2 regions of the Halomonas sp. RT37 genome follow, and region 2 is predicted to be linked to the other one. Evidence: predicted binding sites of a transcription regulator. Region 2 holds the regulator's gene; the other holds the start of a gene.
The links. Region 2 encodes FNR, which switches genes on or off when oxygen is low (the NO sensors DNR and NnrR bind a similar motif). Its sites were predicted from a motif close to TTGATNTANATCAA; they were not measured.

Region 1: a site for FNR is predicted at 1,838-1,851, ahead of NFG58_RS20040 (peptidase U32 family protein). Genes of this name have one in related genera too.

The regions. Positions count from the first base shown of each region.
Region 1 is NZ_CP098827.1:4,586,626-4,590,333, forward strand. It holds gene NFG58_RS20035 (CoA-acylating methylmalonate-semialdehyde dehydrogenase) at 45-1,541, shown strand; gene NFG58_RS20040 (peptidase U32 family protein) at 1,907-2,902, shown strand; gene NFG58_RS20045 (U32 family peptidase) at 2,914-3,708, shown strand, end outside.
Region 2 is NZ_CP098827.1:769,802-778,199, reverse strand. It holds gene NFG58_RS03530 (sulfite exporter TauE/SafE family protein) at 1-529, shown strand, start outside; gene fnr (fumarate/nitrate reduction transcriptional regulator Fnr) at 684-1,424, shown strand; gene ttcA (tRNA 2-thiocytidine(32) synthetase TtcA) at 1,585-2,544, opposite strand; gene NFG58_RS03515 (hypothetical protein) at 2,936-3,175, opposite strand; gene NFG58_RS03510 (3'-5' exonuclease) at 3,248-3,940, opposite strand; gene NFG58_RS03505 (DUF294 nucleotidyltransferase-like domain-containing protein) at 3,937-5,760, opposite strand; gene NFG58_RS03500 (sodium:solute symporter family protein) at 5,863-7,656, opposite strand; gene NFG58_RS03495 (DUF4212 domain-containing protein) at 7,695-7,952, opposite strand; gene NFG58_RS03490 (NahK/ErcS family hybrid sensor histidine kinase/response regulator) at 8,344-8,398, shown strand, end outside.

The sequences.
Region 1 (3,708 bases), 1.1 Mb from region 2:
GACGGGTCTTTCCCGTCCACCCTTTCGACACTTGAGGACCCTCGATGGACAACGTCAATCACTGGATCAATGGTCAGGATCTCGAGGCCAGCCGCCATCTGCCGGTCACCAACCCGGCCACCGGCGAGACCATTCGCCAGGTCGCCGACGGCGACGCCGACACCGTCAAGGCCGCCATCGACGCCGCCCAGGCGGCCTTCCCGGCCTGGCGCGATACCCCGCCGGCCAAGCGCGCCCAGGTGATGTACCGCTTCAAGGCGTTGCTGGAGCGTGACGCCGATCGTCTGGTGCGACTGATCAGCGAAGAGCACGGCAAGACTCTCGAGGACGCCATGGGCGAGCTCAAGCGCGGCATCGAGAACGTCGAGTACGCCTGCGGCGTGCCGGAGCTGCTCAAGGGCGAGTACTCCCACAACGTGGGGCCGTCCATCGACGCCTTCTCCAACTTCCAGCCGCTGGGCGTGGTGGCCGGCATCACCCCGTTCAACTTCCCGGCGATGGTACCGCTGTGGATGTACCCGATGGCCATCGCCTGCGGCAACGCCTTCGTGCTCAAGCCCTCCGAGAAGGACCCGTCCGCCGCCCTGGCGGTCGCCCGCCTGCTCGAGGAAGCCGGCCTGCCCCAGGGCATCATGAACGTGGTCCAGGGCGGCCGCGAGACCGTCGAGGCGCTGCTCGACGCCCCCGAGATCAAGGCCGTGTCCTTCGTCGGCTCGACCCCCATCGCCGAGACCATCTACCGGCGTGGTGCCGAGAGCGGCAAGCGGGTGCAGGCCCTCGGTGGCGCCAAGAACCACGCCGTGGTGCTGGCCGATGCCGATATCGACAACGCCGCCAACACCCTGATGGGGGCCGCCTACGGCAGCGCCGGCGAGCGCTGCATGGCGATCTCGGTGGCGGTGTGCGTCGGCGATGACACCGCCGACCGCCTGATCGAGGCCATGGAGCCCAAGATCGCCGCGCTGAAGATCGGCCCCGGCACCGACAAGGGCCTGGACATGGGCGCCCTGGTCACCGCCCAGCATCGCGACAAGGTGCTCGGCTATATCGAGAAGGGCGTGCAGGAAGGCGCCACCCTGGTGGCCGACGGCCGCGAGCTGGTGGTCCCGGGCCACGAGAACGGCTTCTTCGTCGGCGGCTGCCTGTTTGACCGGGTCACCCCGGAGATGACCATCTACCGCGAGGAGATCTTCGGCCCGGTGCTGTGCGTGGTGCGTGTCGACAGCCTCGACGAGGCCATCGCCCTGACCAACGCCCACGAGTACGGCAACGGCACCTGCCTGTTCACCCGTGACGGCGAGGCGGCACGTCGCTTCACCGACGCCATCGAGGTCGGCATGGTGGGTATCAACGTGCCGCTGCCGGTGCCGGTGGCCAGCCACAGCTTCGGCGGCTGGAAGCGTTCGCTGTTCGGCGACCTGCACGCCTACGGCCCCGACGCTGTGCGCTTCTACACCCGCCGCAAGGCGGTGTCACAGCGCTGGCCCTCGCCCTTCGAGACCACCCAGGCGGAGTTCCACTTCCCCTCCGGCGGTCAGTAGGCACCGGCATGAAGACCACGGGCCCTGCGGGGCCCGTTTTCGTTTACGACAGCGAGCCGCTGATAACCACTGACAGGCGACTTATACACCGCCTTCCACAGCCCCTGCACCGCCTGCCCACCACTTTTCACAAGGTGCCACACAGGGTTATCCACAGAACGACTCACAAGTTCATCCCCACCTTTATCGACACGCCTGGCCCGCAAGTCGGCCCCCCACTATCGCCAGGTTATCCACACCCGGCCCCGGTGCAGCGCGTCATCTCTTCGCTCCATCCCCTACTTCATTGGCGGACACTGATACGCATCAAGCCGACGGTGTCCGCGCGGGGCTAGCATGGCGCCTCTCTTCGCTCGGAGATCGACATGGAACTGGTCTGTCCTGCGGGTAGCCTGCCCGCTTTGAAGCGCGCCGTGGACGAGGGCGCCAACGCGGTCTACTTCGGCTTTCAGAACGCCACCAACGCCCGCCAGTTCGCCGGGCTGAATTTCACCGACAAGCGCGCCCGCGAGGGTATCGACTACGCCCACGCCCGGGGCTGCCGGGTGTTCTGCGCGATCAATACCTACCCGCAGCAGTCGAGCCTGGCTCAGTGGCGCGCGGCGGTGGACCAGGCGGCTTCGCTTCAGGTCGACGCCCTGATCCTGGCCGACCCGGGCCTCCTGGCCTACGCCGCCGAACGCCACCCGGACATCCCCCGCCACCTGTCGGTGCAAGGCTCCGCCACCAGCCACGAGGCGCTGGCCTTCTACCACCGCGAGTTCGGCATCCGCCGTGCGGTGCTGCCCAGGGTGCTGTCGATCCACCAGGTGCGCGACCTGGCCCGCCACAGCCCGGTGGAGCTCGAGGTGTTCGCCTTCGGCAGCCTGTGCATCATGGCCGAGGGCCGCTGCTATCTGTCGTCCTACCTGACCGGCGAGTCGCCCAACACCCACGGCGTGTGCTCGCCGGCGGCCCACGTGCGCTGGGAGGAGACCGCCAGCGGACGCGAATCGCGCCTGAACGGCGTGTTGATCGATCGCTACCGCGCCGACGAACAGGCCGGCTACCCGACCCTGTGCAAGGGACGCTTCAACGTCGAGGGCGACGTCGGCCACGCCATCGAGGCGCCGACCAGCCTCAACACCCTGGATCTGCTGCCCCAGCTGGCGTCACTGGGCATCAAGGCGATCAAGATCGAGGGTCGCCAGCGCAGTCCGGCCTATGTGGCCAGCGTCACCCGAGTGTGGCGCCAGGCGCTGGGTCATCTGGACCAGGCCGGCGACGACTACCGCCCCCAGGCCGACTGGAGCGCCGCCCTGGCGCCGCTGGCCGAAGGCTCCACCCACACTCTCGGCGCCTACGAGCGCGACTGGAAATGACAGGAGGCGAGATGACCGCTGCTTCACTGGAGTTGAGCCTTGGCCCGGTGTCCTTCTACTGGACCCGCGAGCGCTACTTCGCCTTCTATGAACAGGCCTGCCACTGGCCGCTGACCAGCGTCACCCTGGGCGAGACCGTGTGCTCGCGACGGCGCGACATGAAGCTCGCCGACTGGCTGGAGATCGGCCACCAGCTCACCGCCGCCGGCAAGCAGGTGATCCTCGGCTCGCAGACCCTGATCGAGTCCAACGCCGACCTGCGCGACCTGACCAGGCTATGCGACAACGGCGACTTCCTGGTCGAGGCCAACGACATGAGCGCGGTGCACCGGCTGTCCGAGGCGGGCCTGCCCTTCGTCGGCGGCCCGGCGCTCAACCTCTACAATGTGCCGACCCTGGAGATCCTCAAGCGCGCCGGCATGTTCCGCTTCGTCGCCCCGGTGGAGTTGCCCGGCGCCGACCTGGCCCGGCTGCTGTCTGACGCCCGCGAGGCGGGGCTGGCGCTGGACTGCGAGGTGCTGGCCTACGGCCACCTGCCGCTGGCCTGGTCGTCACGCTGCTTTACCGCGCGCCACCACCAGCACCCCAAGGATCGCTGCCAGTTCGTCTGCCAGGACTATCCGGAAGGGCTGTCGCTGACCACCCAGGACGACAGCCGTCGACTGTTCACCCTGAACGGTATCCAGACCCTGTCCGGGGCCTGTCAGGACCTGCGCCACGAGCTTGCCGAGATGGCCACAATGGGCGTCAGCGCGGCCCGGCTGAGTCCGCGTTCAGAGGGGATGGATGAAGTGGTGGCGGACTTC
Region 2 (8,398 bases):
TGTGCTCGGCTACAATGTAGGTCGTATCACTAGCTACTGTGTGGCGGGCGCTCTGGTTGCCACCCTGGGTTCGGTGATCGGCCTTTCGCCGACCCTGCGTGGCCTGATGCAGATCGTCGCCAGCCTGATGTTGATCCTGATGGCGCTTTACATTGCCGATCTATGGAAAGGCCTGCGTCACGTCGAGGCACTGGGACGTCACCTCTGGAGGTACCTGGAACCCGCAGGCAGACGCCTGTTGCCGGTGGTGCGTCTGCCCCAGGCGGTGGCGCTGGGCGCCATCTGGGGCTGGCTGCCCTGTGGCCTGGTGTACTCGATGCTGGCCTGGAGCCTGGCACGGGCCGAGCCCCTCGAGGGCGCACTGCTAATGGCGAGCTTCGGTCTTGGCACGCTTCCGGCGCTGGTGGTGACGGGCCTCGCCGCCAGACAAATGCAGGCCCTGCTGGCGCATCGGGCAACACGCCTTGTCGCCGCTGGCATGATCATCGCCTTTGCCGTCTGGCAACTTTGGACTGGGCTGCATCAATGACGCATCCTACCTCTAAGTTATTAATCCTAAAGAGGTAGACGCCACTTTTAGCTGATCTGAGGGTGTAGAATAGTGCCATCAACGTGCTGTACGGGCGACGTCTGTTCTCCCCATGGCCCAGTCAATATCGATCCCAGATCCACAGGAGCTGCGAATGAGTCCTACGGCCCAAGATCGGCGGCGTCCCATGCTGCATGAGACTCGCTGTGAGTCCTGCAGCCTGAGTTCCTTGTGCCTTCCGCTGTCGCTGGAGACCGCCGACCTCGAGCGCTTCGATTCCATCATCCGTCGTCACCCGCCGATCAAGAAAGGCACACGATTGGTCGAGCAGGGAGATCGCTTCACCAGCGTCTTCGCGGTCCGATCGGGGAGTCTCAAGCAGATCACCACCGAAGGCAGCGGCGAAGCTCAGTTGACCAACTTCTTCCTGCCCAGTGAACTGGTTGGCCTGGATGGCATCGACGACGGCCGCTATCCCGGCAGCGTGGTGGCGCTGGAGACCACCACGGTGTGCGAGATTCCCTTCGACCGCCTCGATGCGCTGACCCAGACCCTACCGGAGCTGCGTGCCCAGCTGTTTCGCACCCTGAGCAAGGAGCTGCGAGAAGACCGCCGGATGATGCAGCTGCTGTCACGCAAGACCGCCGATCAGCGCCTGGCCTGCTTCTTCCTCGGCTTGTCGGACCGCTTCCGCCGCCGCGGCTATTCACCGTTCAGCTTCCGCCTGTCCATGTCCCGCGCCGACATCGGCAATCACCTGGGGCTGGCGGTGGAAACGGTCAGCCGTATCCTCGGGCGTTTCCAGCAGCAGGATCTGGTGGCGGTATCGGGACGTGAGGTCAATATCCTCGACCTGACCGCGCTGTCGACCCTGGCCGACACCGAAGTTACCTGAGCGGGCCTGGCGGCAGTGTGCCGGGCTTGGCCGGCAGGGCCCGGTATCCAGGATCTGGAAAGCAAAGCGTAATAGATGGCGTGTGACAAGAAAGAGGCCGCATCCGGAGATGCGGCCTCTTTCGCTGTCATGGCATCATGCACATTCGCTGCTGGCGAGATCAGCCGGCATCCACCACGTCGATGCGCCGGGCCTGGCGTTCGGCCTGTACGGCCTCCAGCCCCTCGAAGTCGAACAGTTGCCGATCCGCCAGCTGCGACGGCGCCACATTGGTCACCGCCTTGAACATGCTCTCGAGGCGCCCGGGATGCTTGACCTCCCACTCGGCCAGCATCTCCTTGACCACCTGGCGCTGCAGGTTGGGCTGGGAACCACACAGGTTGCACGGGATGATCGGGAACTCCATCGCCTCGCTGTAGGCCTGGATATCGGCCTCGCGGCAGTACGCCAGCGGACGGATGACGATGTTCTTGCCGTCGTCGGAGAGCAGCTTGGGCGGCATCGCCTTGAGGCTGCCACCGAAGAACATGTTCAGAAACAGCGTCTCGAGAATGTCCTCGCGGTGGTGGCCCAGAGCGATCTTGGTCGCCCCGATCTCCTCGGCGAAGCCATAGAGAGAGCCGCGCCGCAGGCGTGAGCAGAGCGCGCAGGTGGTCTTGCCCTCCGGCGTCTTCTCCTTCACCACCGAATAGGTGTCGCGCTCGAGGATGTGGTAGTCCACGCCGATGCTGTCCAGATAGTTCGGCAGCACATGCTCCGGAAAGCCCGGCTGCTTCTGATCCAGATTCACCGCCACCAGCGAGAAGTTGACCGGCGCGTTGCGCTGAAGGCTGCGCAGGATCTCGAGCATGGTGTAGCTGTCCTTGCCACCAGACAGACACACCATGATCTTGTCGCCTTCCTGGATCATGCCGTAGTCGATGATGGCGTTGCCGGCCTGGCGGCGCAGGCGCTTCTGCAGCTTGTTGAATTCACGCCGTGCCTTGGCCTGAACTTGGGCTTCCGTCTGATCGCCACCCGCAGCAGGGTCGGCCGGGCTGACGCCGGCATCGATCGAGAGATGGTCATCCTCGGGGGTACGGGGATCGAACAGGGTGGCGGAGGCGGACTGTGGCGACATGGGAGCGGGACATCACGGCTGAAAATGAAAGAGGCGCCAGTCTACCATCCGGACGCTTTAGTGGCGAAGAGGTCAGCGACCGCTTACCCCGACGAGGACAATACGGCAGGGGCTTTTCGTCGGCGGCACATCGGAAACCGCCAAGGACGACACCGCCGTAGTGGCGCTCTTGCGCGTCGTGGCCTGGTCTGGCCTGGCAAGTCGAAGAACGCAAGTGCCTGTCAGCCAGGCCCTAGGCGCTGTCCGAAAAGTCGACGAGCGAAGGTTAGACAAGGCAAAAATCGGTGAGAAAGCGCAGTTTACGGGGTGTAAATGAGCATTTTGACCGGGCTGGCGCACCAGCCGATTTTTAACGCCGTATTACCGAGCGCAGGCACTTTTCAGACAAGCCCTAGACGACGTTCAGCGCCAGCAGATAGCGCACCACCACGCCCAGCAACAGCAGCAGGATGCCGGCACGTTGCCAGCCAAACTCGCGCACGGTCAGGGTCAGGCGCTTCTCCCAGAACTTGACCATGCCCCACAGGTCCCGGGTACGGCGATAGTACTGGAGGTAGGCCACCAGCACCGAGACCAGGCCCAGCGCCAGCAGCGTGGGCTCGAGAAGGGTCAACATGGCGTGCAGACTCATGACAGGATCTCCTTGCAGGTGAATGGTTGCCGGTGCGGGCGGCACCGGGTCAGCGCGGATGACGGCACCGGGTCAGCGCGATGGCGCCGTGAGTGCCCCGCTCTCCAGGCGCAGATGCATCAGCGCCGTGGTGACGGCGTCGCCCAGGGCCGTATGGCGTCCCATGATCGGGACTCCAAGTCGCTCTGCCAATTGTTCAAAGGTCGGCTGCACCTCGATTTCCGGGTGACTTCGGCGCAGCCGCTTGCGGTACTGCTGGGCCACGTCGATGGTGGCGTTGGGCAGCGAGAAGCCAAACTCCGCCTTCAGGTAGCGATCCAGCATGGCCAGGTCGAAGTCGATACACCAGCCGACCAATGGGCGATTGCCGATAAATTCCAGCAGCGTCGTCAAGGCCTCGCGTACCTCGAGGCCGCCTTCCAGGTCGACCCCTCGCAGGCGATGGATGCAGATGGAGTCACCACTCAGACTGGCAGGACGCGCGAGCCGCAGGTCCAGCGACTCGCTGGTCAAGACGCGATCGTCACGGATGCGCACCGCAGCGATGGACACCAGCTCCGCATGACGGGTATCCAGACCGGTGGTTTCGCAGTCCAGGGACACCAGCTCATCGCCGGTATAGGGATTGAACAGCCAGGCGAAATCGCCATCGGCCTGCCGACGCCTGTCGGCCACACGCCTGATCGCTCTCAGCATCGGGTACTCTCCCAAGCGAAACCATTGACGCCAAGGCAGCTTGCCCTGGGGGGCTGCCTCGACACTCATGCATACTCCAGGTGATAGCGGTGGGACAGGCTGGCCTTGAACTCCTTGACCAGATGCAGCGCCTCGCGCAGCAGGTCCCGCTCCAGCGAATTGAGCGACTGAACCACCACTCTGTCCGGGGCGTCCGTGGCCCGGGCATCGTCGCGCCGGTAGGCCAGCTGCGCCCGAAGCCGCAGCTCACAGAACAGCGACAACGCCTCGCCGAGATCCTCCGCCACCACCCGCTCGATGCGCCCGAGTGACGCCAGCGCCGCCAGCCGGTCGTGGGTCGAGGTCTCGCGCAGCCCGCACTCCAGTGCCATGGTGCGAACACCATGGACGATAGGAAAGATGCCACCCTTCTTGATGTCGACGCCGTGCTCGGGCTTCTTCAGCGTTCCAAACAGGGTCAAGGGCGTCGAGAACCGCAACACCCCCCTCGCCAGATGGGTCAGCAACAGTTCATTGCCCCGTGTTTCTTCGATCAGCACGTCGTGGAGTCGGTCCACCAGGGCAAAGTCACCGGCCACCCCCGAGGCGTCGGCAAGCACTGCCAGACGCATCAGGCTTTCTCCGTCGGGTTCGCTGACCCAGCGACGAATGCGCGCGCGCCACTGCGCAAGGGTGCCGACCCACTGGGGGTTGGAGACCATGATGTTGCCCGGGCAGCGCGGATAGCCCAGATCGTCGAGCACGCTGGTGAACCGCGCGGTATCTGCGCTGAGCTCGTCCCACTGCTGGTCATCGGCCAGGATCAGCGCATTGTCCTGGTCGGTCTTCAGGATCTGCTCGCCGCGCCCTTCGCTGCCGAGCACCAGCAGACAGGCGCGCTCGCGCTGAGGGGCCGGCATCGAGAAGTGCCAGGCCTTGCTGATGATGCGCCCATTGAGCGCCGACAGCATGCCCATGGCGAAGCGCATGCGTACCCCCTGGGCCATCAGCGCCTCGACCAGCTCCGGCGCACGCTGACTTGCTTCGCTGAGCGAGGCCAGGGTCGTCGCCTGCTCGACCTGCAGGCTGACCACGTAGCTGCGGCTGGAAAAGAAGCTGAGCACATCGGTCAGCTCCACGACACCGATCAGCCGCTGGCCCTGAAGCACCACCACCCTGGCCACCTTGTGGCGGGTCATCTCGATCAGTGCCTCGAACAGGTACTGGCTTTCGTTCACCGTCACCAGCGACAGATGAGCGATGCCACCGACCTCGGCATTACCGTCGCACCCCTCCAGCACCAGGGCCTCGAGCAGGTCGGTCTTGGTCAGCATGCCAGGACCATCGGGCGTCTCGACCAGCAGGCTGTCGGCGCCCTTGTCCTTGAGGGTCAGCACGGCGTCGCGAATGCATGTCGTCGAGCCGACCTTGAGCGGTTCACGCATGCACTCGTTCACCCGGGCGAGCATGAATCCGGCCAGGGTGACCCCGCCCTCGGCGCGACGTTCGGCCAGCAAGCGCGTCTTGCTGATCAGGCGCTGGTGAAAGTAGTCCGAGAAGGCGGCGTTGTTCTCGCACAGCGACAGAAACAAGGTGTGCGGCATCAGGTAACACAGGCTTTCTTCTTCGGCGACGAAGCGGTAACGGCTCTGGCCGTTGATCACGCTGATGGCACCGAACAGATCGCCCCCTGTGTAGTGGCCGATGCGCCCCCCGGCGGGGCCCTCGGCCGGGTCCAGTTCGGCGACTTCGCCCTTGTGGATCACAAAGACGAACTCGCCGGACTGCCCTGCATCGAGGATCACGTCATCCCGCCCGTAGTAGGCGATATCCAGCCCGCCCAGGACCCGCTCGCGCTCGGCCTCGTCGAGCAATGAAAACGGTGGATGAGTGAAGTCGATGTCGATCATGTCTGCTCCATGACCGACCCCGGCGAGGCCGGGGTCGGGGAGTGTTGTCGTCTGGCAAGGGGCGACGGATGGTGGGCCGACGCCCCTGCCTGATGGCCCGCTCTAGTGAGCGTGGGCCTCACCCGCGCCTCTCGGCACACGCACGTTCTCCACCAGTTCCTGGATGTGCTCCGGCGGTGCCGCGGTTGCCCGCGAGACCACGAAGGCCACAACGAAGTGGAGGATCATGCCGAGGGTACCGATACCCTCCGGCGAGATGCCGAACCACCAGATCGAAGGATCGGTGTTGATGAACTTGGTGTAGACGATGTAGATGAAAGTGAAGCTCAGACCCAGCACCATGCCGACGATGGCCCCTTCGCGGTTCATGCGCTTGTCGAAGATGCCAAGCAGGATCGCCGGGAAGAAGGACGAGGCAGCAAGACCGAAGGCAAAGGCCACCACCTGGGCCACGAAGCCCGGCGGGTTGATGCCGAAGTAGCCGGCTACCACCACCGCCACCGCAGCAGCACTACGCGCCGCCAGCAGCTCCCCCTTCTCGCTGAGGTTGGGATTGATCTGCTTCTTGATCAGGTCATGGGACACCGCCGCCGAGATCACCAGCAACAGACCGGCTGCGGTGGACAGCGCCGCGGCCACGCCACCGGCGGCCATCAAGGCGATCACCCAGGCCGGCAGGCCGCCGATCTCGGGGTTGGCCAGCACGATGATGTCGCGGTCGATATAGACCTCGTTGGGGCTGTCGGTAGGCGTATTGGTCACCACCCGCTGCCCGTGCTCGCCGGGAGTTTCCTCTTCCAGCGGGCCGCTTTCGAAGGTCGGCTTGCCCTCGAACGGCGCGCCCGGCCCCATCTGCACACGACCGTCGTCGTTCTTGTCGAGCCAACCGATCAGGCCCACGCCTTCCCAGCTCTTGAACCAGGCCGGTGCCTCTTCGTAGCTGGTCTCGTGTACCGTCTCGATAATGTTGGTGCGGGCGAACACGCCGACCGCCGGAGCGGTGGTGTAGAGCAGTGCGATGAACACCAGCGCCCAGCCGGCGCTGACCCGGGCGTCACGCACCCGCGGCACGGTGAAGAAGCGCACGATGACGTGGGGCAGACCCGCGGTACCGCACATCAGGGCTGCGGTGATAAAGAACACGTTGATCATCGGCTGACTGCCGTCGGTGTAGGGCGTGATGCCCAGATCCGTCAGCAGACCGTCGAGACGATCGAGAATGTACTGGCCGCTGTCGTTGCCGGCGGCATCGACGAAGGTGGCACCGAGCCCGGTCTGCGGCAGCACGTGGCCGGTCATCATGATCGACAGGAACACCGCCGGCACGATGAAGGCGGTGATCAGCACGCAGTACTGGGCCACCTGGGTGTAGGTGATGCCCTTCATGCCACCGAGCACCGCGTAGAAGAACACGATGACCATGCCGATGACCACGCCCAGATTGACCTCGACTTCGAGGAAACGGGCGAAGACGATACCGACGCCGCGCATCTGACCGGCGACATAGGTAAAGGACACGAAAATAACGCAGATGACCGCCACGGTACGGGCGATATTCGAGTAGTAACGGTCACCGATAAAGTCCGGCACCGTGAACTTGCCGAACTTGCGCAGGTAAGGCGCCAGCAGCATGGCCAGCATGACGTAGCCACCGGTCCAGCCCATCAGGTAGACCGAGGCGTCGTAACCCAGATAGGCGATAAGACCCGCCATGGAGATGAAAGAGGCCGCCGACATCCAGTCTGCCGCGGTAGCCATGCCATTGGCGGCAGGGTGGACGCCGCCGCCGGCGACGTAGAAATCCTTGGTAGACCCGGCACGCGACCAGATCGCGATACCGATGTAGAGCGCGAAGGACGCCCCTACAAATATATAGGTAAGTAGTTGTACATCCATGGAATCAATTCCCGTTCATTGACGTTATTTTGCGGGTGTCACTGTTCGTGGACGTCGTACTCTTCATCGAGCTTGTTCATCTTCCAGGCATAGAAAATGATCAGCACGATAAAGGTGTAGATGGATCCCTGCTGTGCAAACCAGAAGCCGAGCTTGAAGCCAAAGAACTGGATATTGTTGAGTACATCCACCAGCAGAATGCCGAAGCCATAGGAGACGATGAACCATACGGCCAGACAGCCGAGGATGGTTCGTATGTTTCGTTTCCAGTAGGCCTGTGCGCTCTTGTCTAGCATAAGGCTACCCTCAAGAAGTGGTTTGATCGCCAAATGCCGCCGCAAAGACGACACAAAGGCTCGAGAAGCAGACTAGACAAAATGGCCTTTCCTGGAACGATAACTTTAGTCGAAAAGCATAAATGCACCGCACCAAGAAAACCATTACATTAAATATTTCAGCAACTTACAAACATTCCTGGAATATTAGCCGATGGTCTATCACTACAAAGGTGCAATCCACCTTAGTCGCGATTCAAGGCCTTGAGACCAGGCAATGCCTTTCCCTTGATGGCGCAAAATTCCGTCAATGCTTCGCGCTTCAGGCGCCCGAATCGAGTCAACCACCCTGCGCCCCTGCCGAGCAGGCCGCCAATGCCCTAGAATGGCCGCTGACGTCGAGGAGGTGCCCATGTTTGCCGGTTGGCTATTGATCGCTGTTTCACTGCTCTACATCGCCGTGCTGT